2 regions of the Streptomyces sp. R35 genome follow, and region 1 is predicted to be linked to the other one. Evidence: riboswitches for the same ligand, from Rfam matches in the RefSeq annotation. Region 1 holds a riboswitch; the other holds the start of a gene.
What was found. A riboswitch is a leader RNA that binds a small molecule or an ion and turns the genes downstream of it on or off. The one in region 1 is predicted to bind glycine.
Positions count from the first base shown of each region.

Region 2: another riboswitch for glycine. It lies ahead of gcvT (glycine cleavage system aminomethyltransferase GcvT); the one in region 1 lies ahead of gcvP (aminomethyl-transferring glycine dehydrogenase).

Region 1 covers NZ_CP163440.1:1,873,561-1,879,345, forward strand. Annotated here, with positions in the region: gene gcvP (aminomethyl-transferring glycine dehydrogenase) at 21-2,903, opposite strand; glycine riboswitch at 3,081-3,176, opposite strand; gene AB5J50_RS08935 (PRC-barrel domain-containing protein) at 3,291-3,662, shown strand; gene AB5J50_RS08940 (DNA polymerase IV) at 3,778-5,157, opposite strand; gene AB5J50_RS08945 (MerR family transcriptional regulator) at 5,259-5,785, opposite strand, start outside.
Region 2 covers NZ_CP163440.1:7,660,782-7,666,566, reverse strand. Annotated here, with positions in the region: gene AB5J50_RS34815 (enhanced serine sensitivity protein SseB C-terminal domain-containing protein) at 338-1,135, opposite strand; gene AB5J50_RS34810 (enhanced serine sensitivity protein SseB) at 1,321-2,112, opposite strand; gene AB5J50_RS34805 (AAA family ATPase) at 2,227-2,901, opposite strand; glycine riboswitch at 3,071-3,180, shown strand; gene gcvT (glycine cleavage system aminomethyltransferase GcvT) at 3,328-4,446, shown strand; gene gcvH (glycine cleavage system protein GcvH) at 4,524-4,901, shown strand; gene glyA (serine hydroxymethyltransferase) at 4,913-5,785, shown strand, end outside.

The DNA of each region.
Region 1 (5,785 bases):
GTCCAAGTCCCGAGCGCTGATCAGTCCTCGTAGGCGTCCAGCGGCGGGCAGGAGCAGACCAGGTTCCGGTCGCCGTACGCCTGGTCGATACGGCGCACCGGCGGCCAGTACTTGTCCGCCGAGACTCCGGCCGGGAACACGGCCTCCTCGCGCGTGTACGCGTGCTTCCACTCCCCGCCGAGCGCGGCGGCGGTGTGCGGCGCGCCCCGCAGCGGGTTGTCGTCGGCCGCCCACTCGCCCGAGCCGACCTTCTCGATCTCCGCGCGGATGGCGATCATCGCCTCGCAGAACCGGTCGATCTCGCCGAGGTCCTCGGACTCGGTCGGCTCGATCATCAGCGTGCCCGCCACCGGGAAGGACATCGTCGGCGCGTGGAACCCGTAGTCGATCAGCCGCTTGGCGATGTCGTCGACGGTGACGCCGGTCGCCTTGGTCAGCGGACGCAGATCGATGATGCACTCGTGCGCGACGAGCCCGCCCGGGCCGGTGTAGAGCACCGGGTAGTGCGGCTCCAGGCGCTTGGCGATGTAGTTCGCCGACAGCACCGCCACCTGCGTGGCGCGCTTGAGGCCCTCGCCGCCCATCAGGCGGACGTACGCCCACGAGATCGGCAGGATGCCCGCGGAGCCCCACGGAGCGGCCGAGATCGGGCCGACGCCGGTCTCGGGACCGGCCGCGGGCTGCAGCGGGTGGTTCGGCAGGTACGGCGCCAGGTGCGCGCGCACACCGACCGGGCCGACGCCCGGGCCGCCGCCGCCGTGCGGGATGCAGAACGTCTTGTGCAGGTTGAGGTGCGAGACGTCGCCGCCGAAGTGACCCGGCTTGGCGAGGCCCACCAGCGCGTTGAGGTTGGCGCCGTCGACGTAGACCTGGCCGCCCGCCTCGTGCACCTGCGCGCAGATGTCGGCGACATGCTCCTCGAACACACCGTGCGTCGAGGGATACGTGATCATCAGCACCGCCAGCTCGTCGCGGTGCTGCTCGATCTTGGCACGCAGGTCCTCAACGTCGATCTCGCCGTCGTCCGCGGTCTTCACGACCACGACCTTCATGCCGGCCATCACGGCGCTCGCGGCGTTCGTGCCGTGCGCGGAGGACGGGATCAGGCAGACGGTGCGCTGCTCGTCGCCGTTGGCCCGGTGGTAGCCGCGCACGGCGAGCAGACCGGCCAGCTCGCCCTGCGAACCGGCGTTGGGCTGCAGCGACACGTTGTCGTACCCGGTGACCTCGGCGAGCCGCTCCTCCAGCTCACGGATGAGCGTGAGGTAGCCCTGCGCCTGCTCGGCGGGCACGAAGGGGTGCAGCTGGCCGAACTCGGGCCAGGTGACCGGCTCCATCTCCGTGGTCGCGTTGAGCTTCATCGTGCAGGAGCCCAGCGGGATCATGCCGCGGTCGAGCGCGTAGTCGCGGTCGGAGAGCTTGCGCAGGTAGCGCAGCATCGCGGTCTCGGAGCGGTGCTGGTGGAAGACCGGGTGCGTGAGGTAGTCGTCGCTGCGCAGCAGCGCGGCCGGCAGTGTGTCCTGTGCCGTCGCGTCCAGCGCCTCGACATCGCCCTCGACGCCGAACGCGGCCCACACGGCGCTCAGTTGCCTGCGCGTGGTGGTCTCGTCGCAGGACATCGCCACATGGTCGGCATCGACGAGGTGCAGGTTGACCCCGCCCTCGCGCGCGGCGGCCACGGCGTCGGCTGCCTTGCCCGGCACCCGCACGGTCAGCGTGTCGAAGTACGCGCCGTGCACGACCTCGACCCCGCCCGCCCGCAGGCCCGCGGCGAGGATCGTGGCGTAGCGGTGCGTACGCCGCGCGATGGTCTTCAGACCCTCGGAACCGTGGTAGACGGCGTACATACCGGCCATCACGGCGAGCAGCACCTGAGCCGTACAGATGTTGCTGGTCGCCTTCTCGCGGCGGATGTGCTGCTCACGCGTCTGCAGGGCGAGCCGGTACGCCTTGTGCCCGTCCGCGTCGACGGACACACCCACGAGCCGGCCCGGCAGGCTGCGCGCGAACTTCTCGCGCACCGCCATGTATCCGGCGTGCGGCCCGCCGAAGCCCATCGGCACACCGAAGCGCTGCGTCGTACCGACGGCGATGTCGGCGCCGAGCTCGCCCGGCGAGGTGAGCAGCGTCAGGGCGAGCAGGTCGGCGGCGACGGTGACGACCGCGCCCAGCTCGTGCGCCTGCTCGACGATCGGCTTGAGGTCGCGCACGGCACCGGAGGCGCCGGGATACTGGATGAGTACGCCGTTGATCTCGCGCTCGGCGATCCCGGCCGGGATGCCCTCGCTGAGGTCGGCGACGACGACCTCGACGCCGGTCGGCTCGGCGCGGGTCTCGATGACGGCGATGGTCTGCGGCAGCGCGTCCGCATCGACCAGGAAGAGGCCCTTCTTGTTCTTGCCCATGCGCCGGGACAGCGCCATCGCCTCGGCGGCGGCGGTGCCCTCGTCGAGCAGCGAGGCGCCGGAGGTCGGCAGCCCGGTCAGCTCGGCGACCACGGTCTGGAAGTTCAGCAGCGCCTCGAGACGGCCCTGCGAGATCTCCGGCTGGTACGGCGTGTACGCGGTGTACCAGGCCGGGTTCTCCATGACGTTGCGCAGGATCACCGGCGGCGTGAAGGTGCCGTAGTAACCGAGGCCGATCATCGGGTCGAGCACCTGGTTGCGGTCCGCGAGGGAGCGCAGCTCGGCCAGTACCTCGGCCTCGGTGCGCGCGCCCGGCAGCTTCAGCGCCTCGGCGTTCTTGATGACGTCCGGCACCGCGGTGGCCGTCAGCTCGTCGAGCGAGCCGTATCCGACCTGTGCGAGCATCTTGGCCCGCGCCTCGGAGTCGGGCCCGATGTGGCGCTGCTCGAAGGGGATTCCCTGTTCGAGTTCGGAGAGCGGAATGCGACTGGCGGTCATTGCGGAGGCCTCCTGGTCTGACGCGACCTTCGAGGGGCACCCCGGCACGGGTACCCCGACGGCCTCCCCCTCTGTCATCTCAACCTGAGAGCTTCACCGGCTCGTCCGCTGACGACCCGGTTTTCACCGTCGGTGAGGGCAGGGGCCATCGACACCCGCCCTGCTTTCCAGAGTGACCTCGTCCGTGCGGTACGTGAGCCTGAGAGATTCCGGGGAGGATTTGCTCCTTCGGCGCCTCCGATGAAGTCTGGAGGACTCTCCCGCACGGGGTCAGCAGCCGCCTGCCAGCCTACCAGCGAGGACAAGACCCAAGCCTTCGAGTGGCCGCCTTCCTGAATGTGCTCTTTTGTAGTGCTTACGAATGAGTTGCGACCAAGAGGAGGGCCCGTGCAGACCGACATCGATCCGCGCAACCTGATCGGCCGCAAGGCGTTCGACCGCAATGGCACCAAGATCGGCACGATCGACGAGGTCTACCTCGACGACGCGACCGGGGTCCCGGAGTGGGCGGCCATACGCACCGGCCTGTTCGGCAGGGACGCCTTCGTGCCCCTGGAGCCCAGTGAACTCGTCGAAGGCGCCCTGCGCATCCCCTTCGACCGAGCCCTGATCAAGGACGCCCCCGACTTCGGCGTCGGCCGCCACCTCTCCCCCGAACAGGAACTCCAGCTCTACCACCACTACGGCCTGGATGTCGCAGCCCCGCCTCCGCCCCCGGACCGGGATTTCGGCCACTTGGCGGGAACGGACGAGGGGTGATGAGACTGCTTGACCCCCGCTCAAGCGCCCCGTAAGGGGCGCGGGGCTCTGACATCATGCGGCTCCGCCGCGTGGGCGCGACCAGCCACAGACAACCCGCACGACCAAACCGACCTCACCCCCCACGGCGATCGCACACGGCCCCCACCACCAACGGCAACGGATCCGCCAACTCCAACGCCGAGTCATCCGTACGGAACGTCCGCACACGCCCCGGCTCGGAGTAAGGCGTCTCGAACCGCACAGTCACCCTCCCCAGCCCACTCCCCTGCACCCACCCATGCCCGAACTCGGCGTGCCGCACGTCATGCCCCGCGGGCCACCGCCGCTCGACGGGCGGCACCTGCTCGGCGCCGGACTCCTCCGACGCCTCCTCCGCCTCCTCTTGATCCGCCGATTCCCCTGCGGCGGCCTCGGCCTGGGCCCGTGCCTGCGCGAACAGATCCTCCTGCGTGTAATCGGCAAGCCCCGACACACCCACCCCCAACAACCGCACACCCCCGGTCGTGTCCACCCCCTCCAACAGCCGCGCGGCAGCCTCCCGCACCACCGCTGGATCGTCCGTGGGCCCCCGCAGCGTCTCGGACCGGGTCAGCGTCGAGAAGTCGTACCGCCGAACCTTCAACACGATGGTCCGCCCGGACAGCCCGGCCCGCCGCAGCCGCCGCACACACCGGTCCGCGAGCCGCTGCACCTCCAGGCCGACCCGCACCCGGTCATGGATGTCCACGTCGTAGGTGTCCTCGACCGACACCGACTTGGTCTCCCGCTCGGCCACCACGGGCCGCTCGTCATGCGCCAGCGCCATGGCGTGAAGCGCATGCCCGTGCGCTTTCCCCAGCAGCCGTACGAGCTCGTCCTCGCCCGCCTCGGCGAGCTCCTCTACGGTGGTGATCCCGGCCCGCCGCAGATGGTCACCGGTCGCGGGCCCCACGCCCGGCAGCGTCCGCACCGACATCGGCCCGAGCAGCGCGCGCTCGGTCCCCGGCTCTATCAGCACAAGGCCGTCGGGCTTGGCCTGCTCCGAGGCGATCTTCGCGAGCATCTTGGAGGCGGCGAGCCCCACCGACCCGGTGAGCCCCGTGACGGCCCGGATGTCCGCGCGCAGCTTCTCCCCGGTCAGCCGTGCCGAGCCCTCGTCCCAGGCCGTCTCACCCGCCTCCAGGTCCACGAAGGCCTCGTCCAGGCTCAACGGCTCCACCAGAGGCGACAGGGCCCGCAGCAGCCCCATCACCTGCTCGCTGACCTCCCGGTAGAGCCCGAAGCGCGGCACGAGATACGCGGCGTTCGGCGCGAGCCGGCGTGCCTGGGCCATGGGCATCGCCGAGTGCACTCCGAAGACGCGTGCCTCGTACGAGGCGGTGGCGACGACTCCGCGTGGTCCGAGCCCGCCCACCACGACGGCTTTCCCGCGCAGGCTCGGCTTGGACGCCTGCTCCGCCGAGGCGAAGAAGGCATCCATGTCGAGATGCAGGATCGTGGGCGCGGTTCTCACATGTCCGATGCTGCCCTACGCCACTGACAATGCCCCGGTACGGCCCGCTCCCCTTGGGCCTCGCCCGGACGACAAGGTCCCGCGCGGCCCCCGCCAGGCCCTCAGACGGCTCGGTTGCGCCGCCGAGCCAGCTCGTCCGTGGGGTTGTGTCCGACGAGCGTCTCGCCCGTGTCCACGCGCTCCCCGTGCAGCTGTGACAGGGCACTCTCGACATCCCGCCACACCACGCCGACGGCGATCCCGAAGACCCCCTGGCCGCCCTGGAGCAGGGCGTGCACGTCGTCGGGGGACGTGCATTCGTAGACCGTCGCGCCGTCGCTCATCAGCGTCATCCGCTCCAGGTCCCGGAAGCCGCGCTCCCTGAGGTGCTGGACGGTGGTGCGGATGTTCTGCAGCGAGACCCCGGTGTCGAGGAACCGCTTGACGATCTTCAGGACGACGACGTCCCGGAAGCTGTAGAGACGCTGCGTCCCCGAGCCATGGGCGGGCCGCACGCTCGGCTCGACCAGACCGGTCCTCGCCCAGTAGTCCAGCTGCCGGTAGGTGATGCCCGCGGCCGCGCACGCCGTGGGACCGCGGTAACCGATCTCCTCGGAATCCGCCCCTCCCTCGCCCGGCACTGCCGTCG
Region 2 (5,785 bases), 5.8 Mb from region 1:
TTGCATGCCGGGAGATGGCCGCAGATGGTGCGGCCTGGTTACCCGGCTTGATCGTTCGACTTGCACTCGCTCACAGGATCGATGACCCCATGTCTGATGGGCGAGTCTTCAGTGCCGCCACGATCACGTGCCAGGCCTGATGGAGAAAGTATGCGCAACCGTGATGCTTGTAGGGGGATTCCGTTATCCGAACAGTGGGTAACGCGAGACGGACGAGGGGCAGTTGGGTCGGAAAGGGCCACGAGGCACCCTTTCCTTCCTTGTCGCCCCTAAACGGGACAACAAGCCCTTACGTCTTCTCGCCCGCAGGTCAGACGGTCGGCCGGGCCGCGCCGGATCAGTATGAGCGCGGCTGCGGGTAACCGTAGCCACCCGCCATCGGTGCCTGCGCCGGGGCCGCGTGCGCCTCGCGGTCGTAGAACGGCCGGGCGTTGGCGCGCAGCCAGATCGCCACCGGGTCGTACTCGTCGGACATCGCGACGGTCGAGACGGGCAGGCCGTCCGGGACCGCGCCGATGGACTGCTGCATCATCGCGCGCACCGAGTCGACGGCGGGCGGCGAAGTGTCGTACACGTCCAGACCGATGGCCAGGTACGGTGCCCCGAGCGCGGGCTGCACCCAGGCGCGGCGCAGCGAGCGCACGGCGGGGGTGCGGTGCGCGTTCTGCGTGATCAGCGCGTAGAACTGCGGGATCTCGATACCGGGTTCGGAGAGCCGGAGCGGGCCCGCGGGCTGGCGCTCCAGGCCCGTGGCGATGCGGCGCAGATCCAGCCAGGGGATGCCGACGCCGCCGCCGGGGGCGTGCGGGTTGAGCCAGAGGCCGAAGTGGTCGGGGTAGAGCGTGCGGGCGACGTCGAGGCCGTCGACGACCTCGTACGAACGGTTCCAGCCGCTGGCCGAGAGCTCCTGGGCGGAGGTGACACAGGGCGCGTACCCGAAGCCGTCCACCTCCATGTTCCCGTACTGCGCGTCCGGGGAGCCGGCCTGGCCGTGCCAGAGCAGCATCCAGACCTGGCCGGACGACGGGGTCGCGAGGGCGCGAAGGAGCGCCTCGTAGGCGTCGTAACGCCCGGGCGTCACTTGGCGCAGCATGTGCTCGACCTGCCCCGCGGCAGCCGTGCCCGACGCGCTCACCTTCTACCGCCCCTTCGCGAACAACACCTTGACCGAGTTATCAAACCAGCTTAGGCGCTCCGCTGGGAGAACCGTTGATAGCTCGGGACTTGCTGTGGTCTGCGGGCTGCGGGTTGGTTGTGGCTGGTCGCGCCCACGCGGCGGAGCCGCACATCGATGCAGCCCCGCGCCCCTATCGGGGCGCCTCAGTGGCCGTACTGATAGAAGGGCCGTACTTGGGCGCGCAGCCAGTCGCCTACCGGGTCCTGGGCCACGTCGAGGAAGATCAGGTTCACCGGGCGGTCCACAGGCACCCGGCCCAGCGCGCGGCCCAGCGCGTCCAGTGGAAGCGTGCGCGCGTCGCCCTCCCATGAGGACAGCTCGACGCCGATGAACATGACCGGGTCGGCGGTCTCGATGGCGGCCAGGCAGCGGCGGGCGGTCAGGACGACGCCGGTCTCGGCGAACTCGGCGGAGGCCGCGGACAGGAAGTCCACCGGGTCCTCCTGCCAGTCGGGCTCGAACAGCCGCACCCGGCCGCCGCTCGCGGGCCCGTCCAGTGGGGTCCGCCCGGCCCGGCACAGTTCGGCGACGGCGAGCGGCGGCAGCGGTACGCCGACCACGCCGTCCGGATTGACCGCGATGCCGACCTGCGGGGGCAGCCCGCGGGCGAACTCGACGGCGGGCGCGATCGTGTACGACATGTGGCCGCCGGTCACCTGGCGGAACTGCTCCTCGGAGCTGAAGACAGGGACGAACGCCTGGCCCTCGATCTCCAGCGTGGGCAGGTCGAGCGGGCCGCTCTGGGGGCCGCCGCCGTTCGGCAGGGGCACCCAGACGAAGCTGCGGCCGAGGACCTCGACGATGCGGGCCCCTGCCGAGGGCACGCCGAGGGAGGCCGACAGCACCTCCTCCAGTTCATTGCCGGGCCATCCGCCGTGCGGATGGGGATGCGGGTGCTCCGGCGCCGGGAAGTCGGGGAATTCGGGGAAGTCCATCTGTCTACCGCCTGCTGTGAACCTGTGAACCTGTGCTCCGGCTGGCAAGGTTAGTGGGCTCGCACCGCCGTCCCGTACGCCCTTTCGTACGACCTCCCGGCGTCGTACGCCCGTTCAGTCGCCGAAGTCGATCCGGCGCAGCACGTCCGCCGCCGCTCGGTCGATGAGGACCGCCGAGCCGCAGCCGTCGGGCAGGTCGCCCTTCTCCACGGAGCGGAGCAGCCGGGTGGCCGCGCCGCGGTGGCGTGCGAACGCGTACCGCGAGACGCCGCGCCCACGCTCGCGCTGACCGTCCAGCGCCGTGCCCGGGGTGACGTCGAGCAGCAGCAGATGCAGCGCGCCGCCCCGGCGCCGGGCCTCGCGGGCGAGCCAGCGGCGCACCCAGGCCTGCGTACCGCAGTCGTGCACGACGACTCCGGTGCCGGAGCGCAGGGCGCGGCGCAGTCCCGCGTAGTGCGCGAGGCGGACCAGGGGGCGGTAGACCGCGTACGGCAGCCAGGCCGCCATCCGGCCGTCCCAGCGGTCGCGGGTGTCCTGGGAGTCGATGCGTGTGCCCGTGACGGCCCGGCGCATCAGGGTCGACTTGCCGCTGCCGGGCAGCCCGGTGACCACGACGAGGTCGAAGGCCCCGAAGTGCAGTCCGTGCGGGCTGTGTCCCGCGCGGTCCCTGAGGTCGCGGACGACGGCCGTCGGAAGCGGCCCGCAGGCCTCCCGCGCCGGGGCGCCGGGCTGCTTGGGCAGCGCGATGCCCGAGGTCGTCGCGTACGCCGTGGTCCTGTTCACCGTGATCGTCCTCCCCTTGGGGTGTGGAGTCCCATCCCCGTCGAGTGTAAAGAGAAGGTAATGCGCGGCGCTTCTTGTTTCGGTACTCGGACTGCCACAGGCCGGTTACAGATGCGGGCTGCCGTGATCGGACGGCGCGTGCAATGATGTGCCCGCCAACTGCATACCGGCCGCTTGAATCCGCGCGGGAGAGTTCCCAGTGACGTACTGCGTACGTCGTGCTGGGACGCCGAAGGAGCAAGTCCCTCCCTTGAATCTCTCAGGCACCGTTACCGCGCGGGCGAGGCACATCTGAAAAGCGGGCCGCTGACCAGTGGCTCCACCCAAGGTGCAAGTCAGGACCACCGTTTCGCGGGGTCGTGATGAACCTCTCAGGTTCCGATGACAGATGGGGAGGAACGACCTCGCCGTCATGCCTTGGGAGCCCCACCGATGAGCAGCAACGCACCCCGTCACACCGCGCTCGATGCCCTGCATCGTTCGCTCGGCGCGACGATGACCGACTTCGCAGGGTGGGACATGCCCCTGCGCTACGGCTCCGAGCGCGACGAGCACCTCGCCGTCCGTACGAAGGCCGGCCTCTTCGACCTTTCGCACATGGGCGAGATCACCGTCACCGGCCCGGAGGCGGCCGCGCTCCTGAACTACGCGCTGGTCGGCAACATCGCCTCCGTGGGGGTGGGCCGCGCCCGCTACACCATGATCTGCCGGGCGGACGGCGGCATCCTCGACGACCTGATCGTGTACCGGCTCCAGGAGCACGAGTACATGGTCGTCGCCAACGCCTCCAACGCCCAGGTGGTGCTGGACGCGCTGACCGAGCGAGCCGAGGGCTTCGATGCCCTGGTGCGCGACGACCGTGACGCGTACGCGCTGATCGCCGTGCAGGGCCCCGAGTCCCCCGGCATCCTGAAGTCGCTCACCGACGCCGACCTCGACGGCCTGAAGTACTACGCGGGCCTGCCCGGCACCGTCGCGGGCGTCCCGGCTCTCATCGCGCGCACCGGCTACACCGGCGAGGACGGCTTCGAGCTGTTCGTCGCGCCCGCCGACGCCGAGAAGCTGTGGCAGGCGCTGACCGACGCGGGCGCCCCCGTCGGGCTCGTCCCCTGCGGTCTGTCCTGCCGCGACACGCTCCGCCTCGAGGCGGGCATGCCGCTGTACGGGCACGAGCTGAGCACCTCGCTCACCCCCTTCGACGCGGGGCTCGGGCGGGTCGTGAAGTTCGAGAAGGACGGCGACTTCGTGGGGCGTACGGCCCTGGAGGCCGCCTCCGAGCGCGCCGCTTCGCAGCCTCCGCGCGTCCTCGTCGGCCTGATCGCCGAGGGCCGCCGCGTCCCGCGCGCCGGGTACCAGGTCGTCGCCGGCGGCACGGTGATCGGCGAGGTCACCTCCGGCGCGCCCTCCCCGACGCTGGGCAAGCCGATCGCGATGGCGTACGTCGATGCCGCGCACTGCGCGCCCGGCACGGCCGGCGTCGGCGTGGACATCCGAGGCAGCCACGAGCCGTACGAGGTCGTGGCTCTGCCGTTCTACAAGCGCCAGAAGTGACACTGGGCGCATCCGCCCAGCTCACCAACCCTCCCCCCCTTCATCAGCACTCCCCCGCGTACAGGAGAATTCAGGCCATGAGCAACCCCCAGCAGCTGCGCTTCAGCAAGGAGCACGAGTGGCTGTCGGTCGCCGAGAACGGCGTCTCGACGGTCGGCATCACCGAGTTCGCGGCCAACGCGCTCGGCGATGTCGTCTACGCCCAGCTTCCGGCGGTCGGTGACACGGTGACCGCGGGCGAGTCCTGCGGCGAGCTGGAGTCGACCAAGTCGGTCAGCGACCTGTACGCGCCGGTCACCGGCGAGGTCGTCGAGGCCAACCAGGACGTGGTCGACGACCCGTCGCTGGTGAACTCCGCGCCCTTCGAGGGCGGCTGGCTGTTCAAGGTACGCATCGCGGACGAGCCGGAAGACCTGATGTCCGCCGACGAGTACACCGCCTTCACCGCCGGCTGAGGAGTCACCGCATGTCGCTTCTGAACACGCCCCTTCACGAACTGGACCCGGACGTCGCCGCCGCCGTCGACGCCGAACTGCACCGCCAGCAGTCCACCCTGGAGATGATCGCCTCGGAGAACTTCGCTCCGGTCGCGGTCATGGAGGCCCAGGGCTCGGTCCTCACCAACAAGTACGCCGAGGGCTACCCCGGCCGCCGCTACTACGGCGGCTGCGAGCACGTCGACGTCGCCGAGCAGATCGCGATCGACCGGGTCAAGGACCTGTTCGGCGCCGAGTACGCCAACGTGCAGCCGCACTCGGGCGCCTCCGCCAACCAGGCCGCGCTCTTCGCGATGGCGCAGCCCGGTGACACCATCCTCGGTCTGGACCTGGCCCACGGCGGCCACCTGACCCACGGGATGCGGCTGAACTTCTCCGGCAAGCAGTTCAACGTGGTCGCGTACCACGTGGACGAAGCCGGCCTGGTCGACATGGCCGAGGTCGAGCGGCTCGCCAAGGAGCACCGGCCCAAGGTGATCATCGCGGGCTGGTCGGCGTACCCGCGCCAGCTGGACTTCGCGGAGTTCCGCCGGATCGCGGACGAGGTCGGCGCGTTCCTGTGGGTCGACATGGCGCACTTCGCGGGCCTGGTCGCGGCCGGTCTCCACCCGAACCCGGTGGAGTACGCGGACGTGGTCACCTCCACCACCCACAAGACGCTCGGCGGCCCGCGCGGCGGCATCATCCTGGCGAAGAAGGAGTTCGCCAAGAAGCTGAACTCCTCGGTCTTCCCCGGCTTCCAGGGCGGTCCGCTGGAGCACGTGATCGCCGCCAAGGCCGTCTCCTTCAAGGTCGCCGCCTCGGACGAGTTCAAGGAGCGCCAGCAGCGCACGCTGGACGGC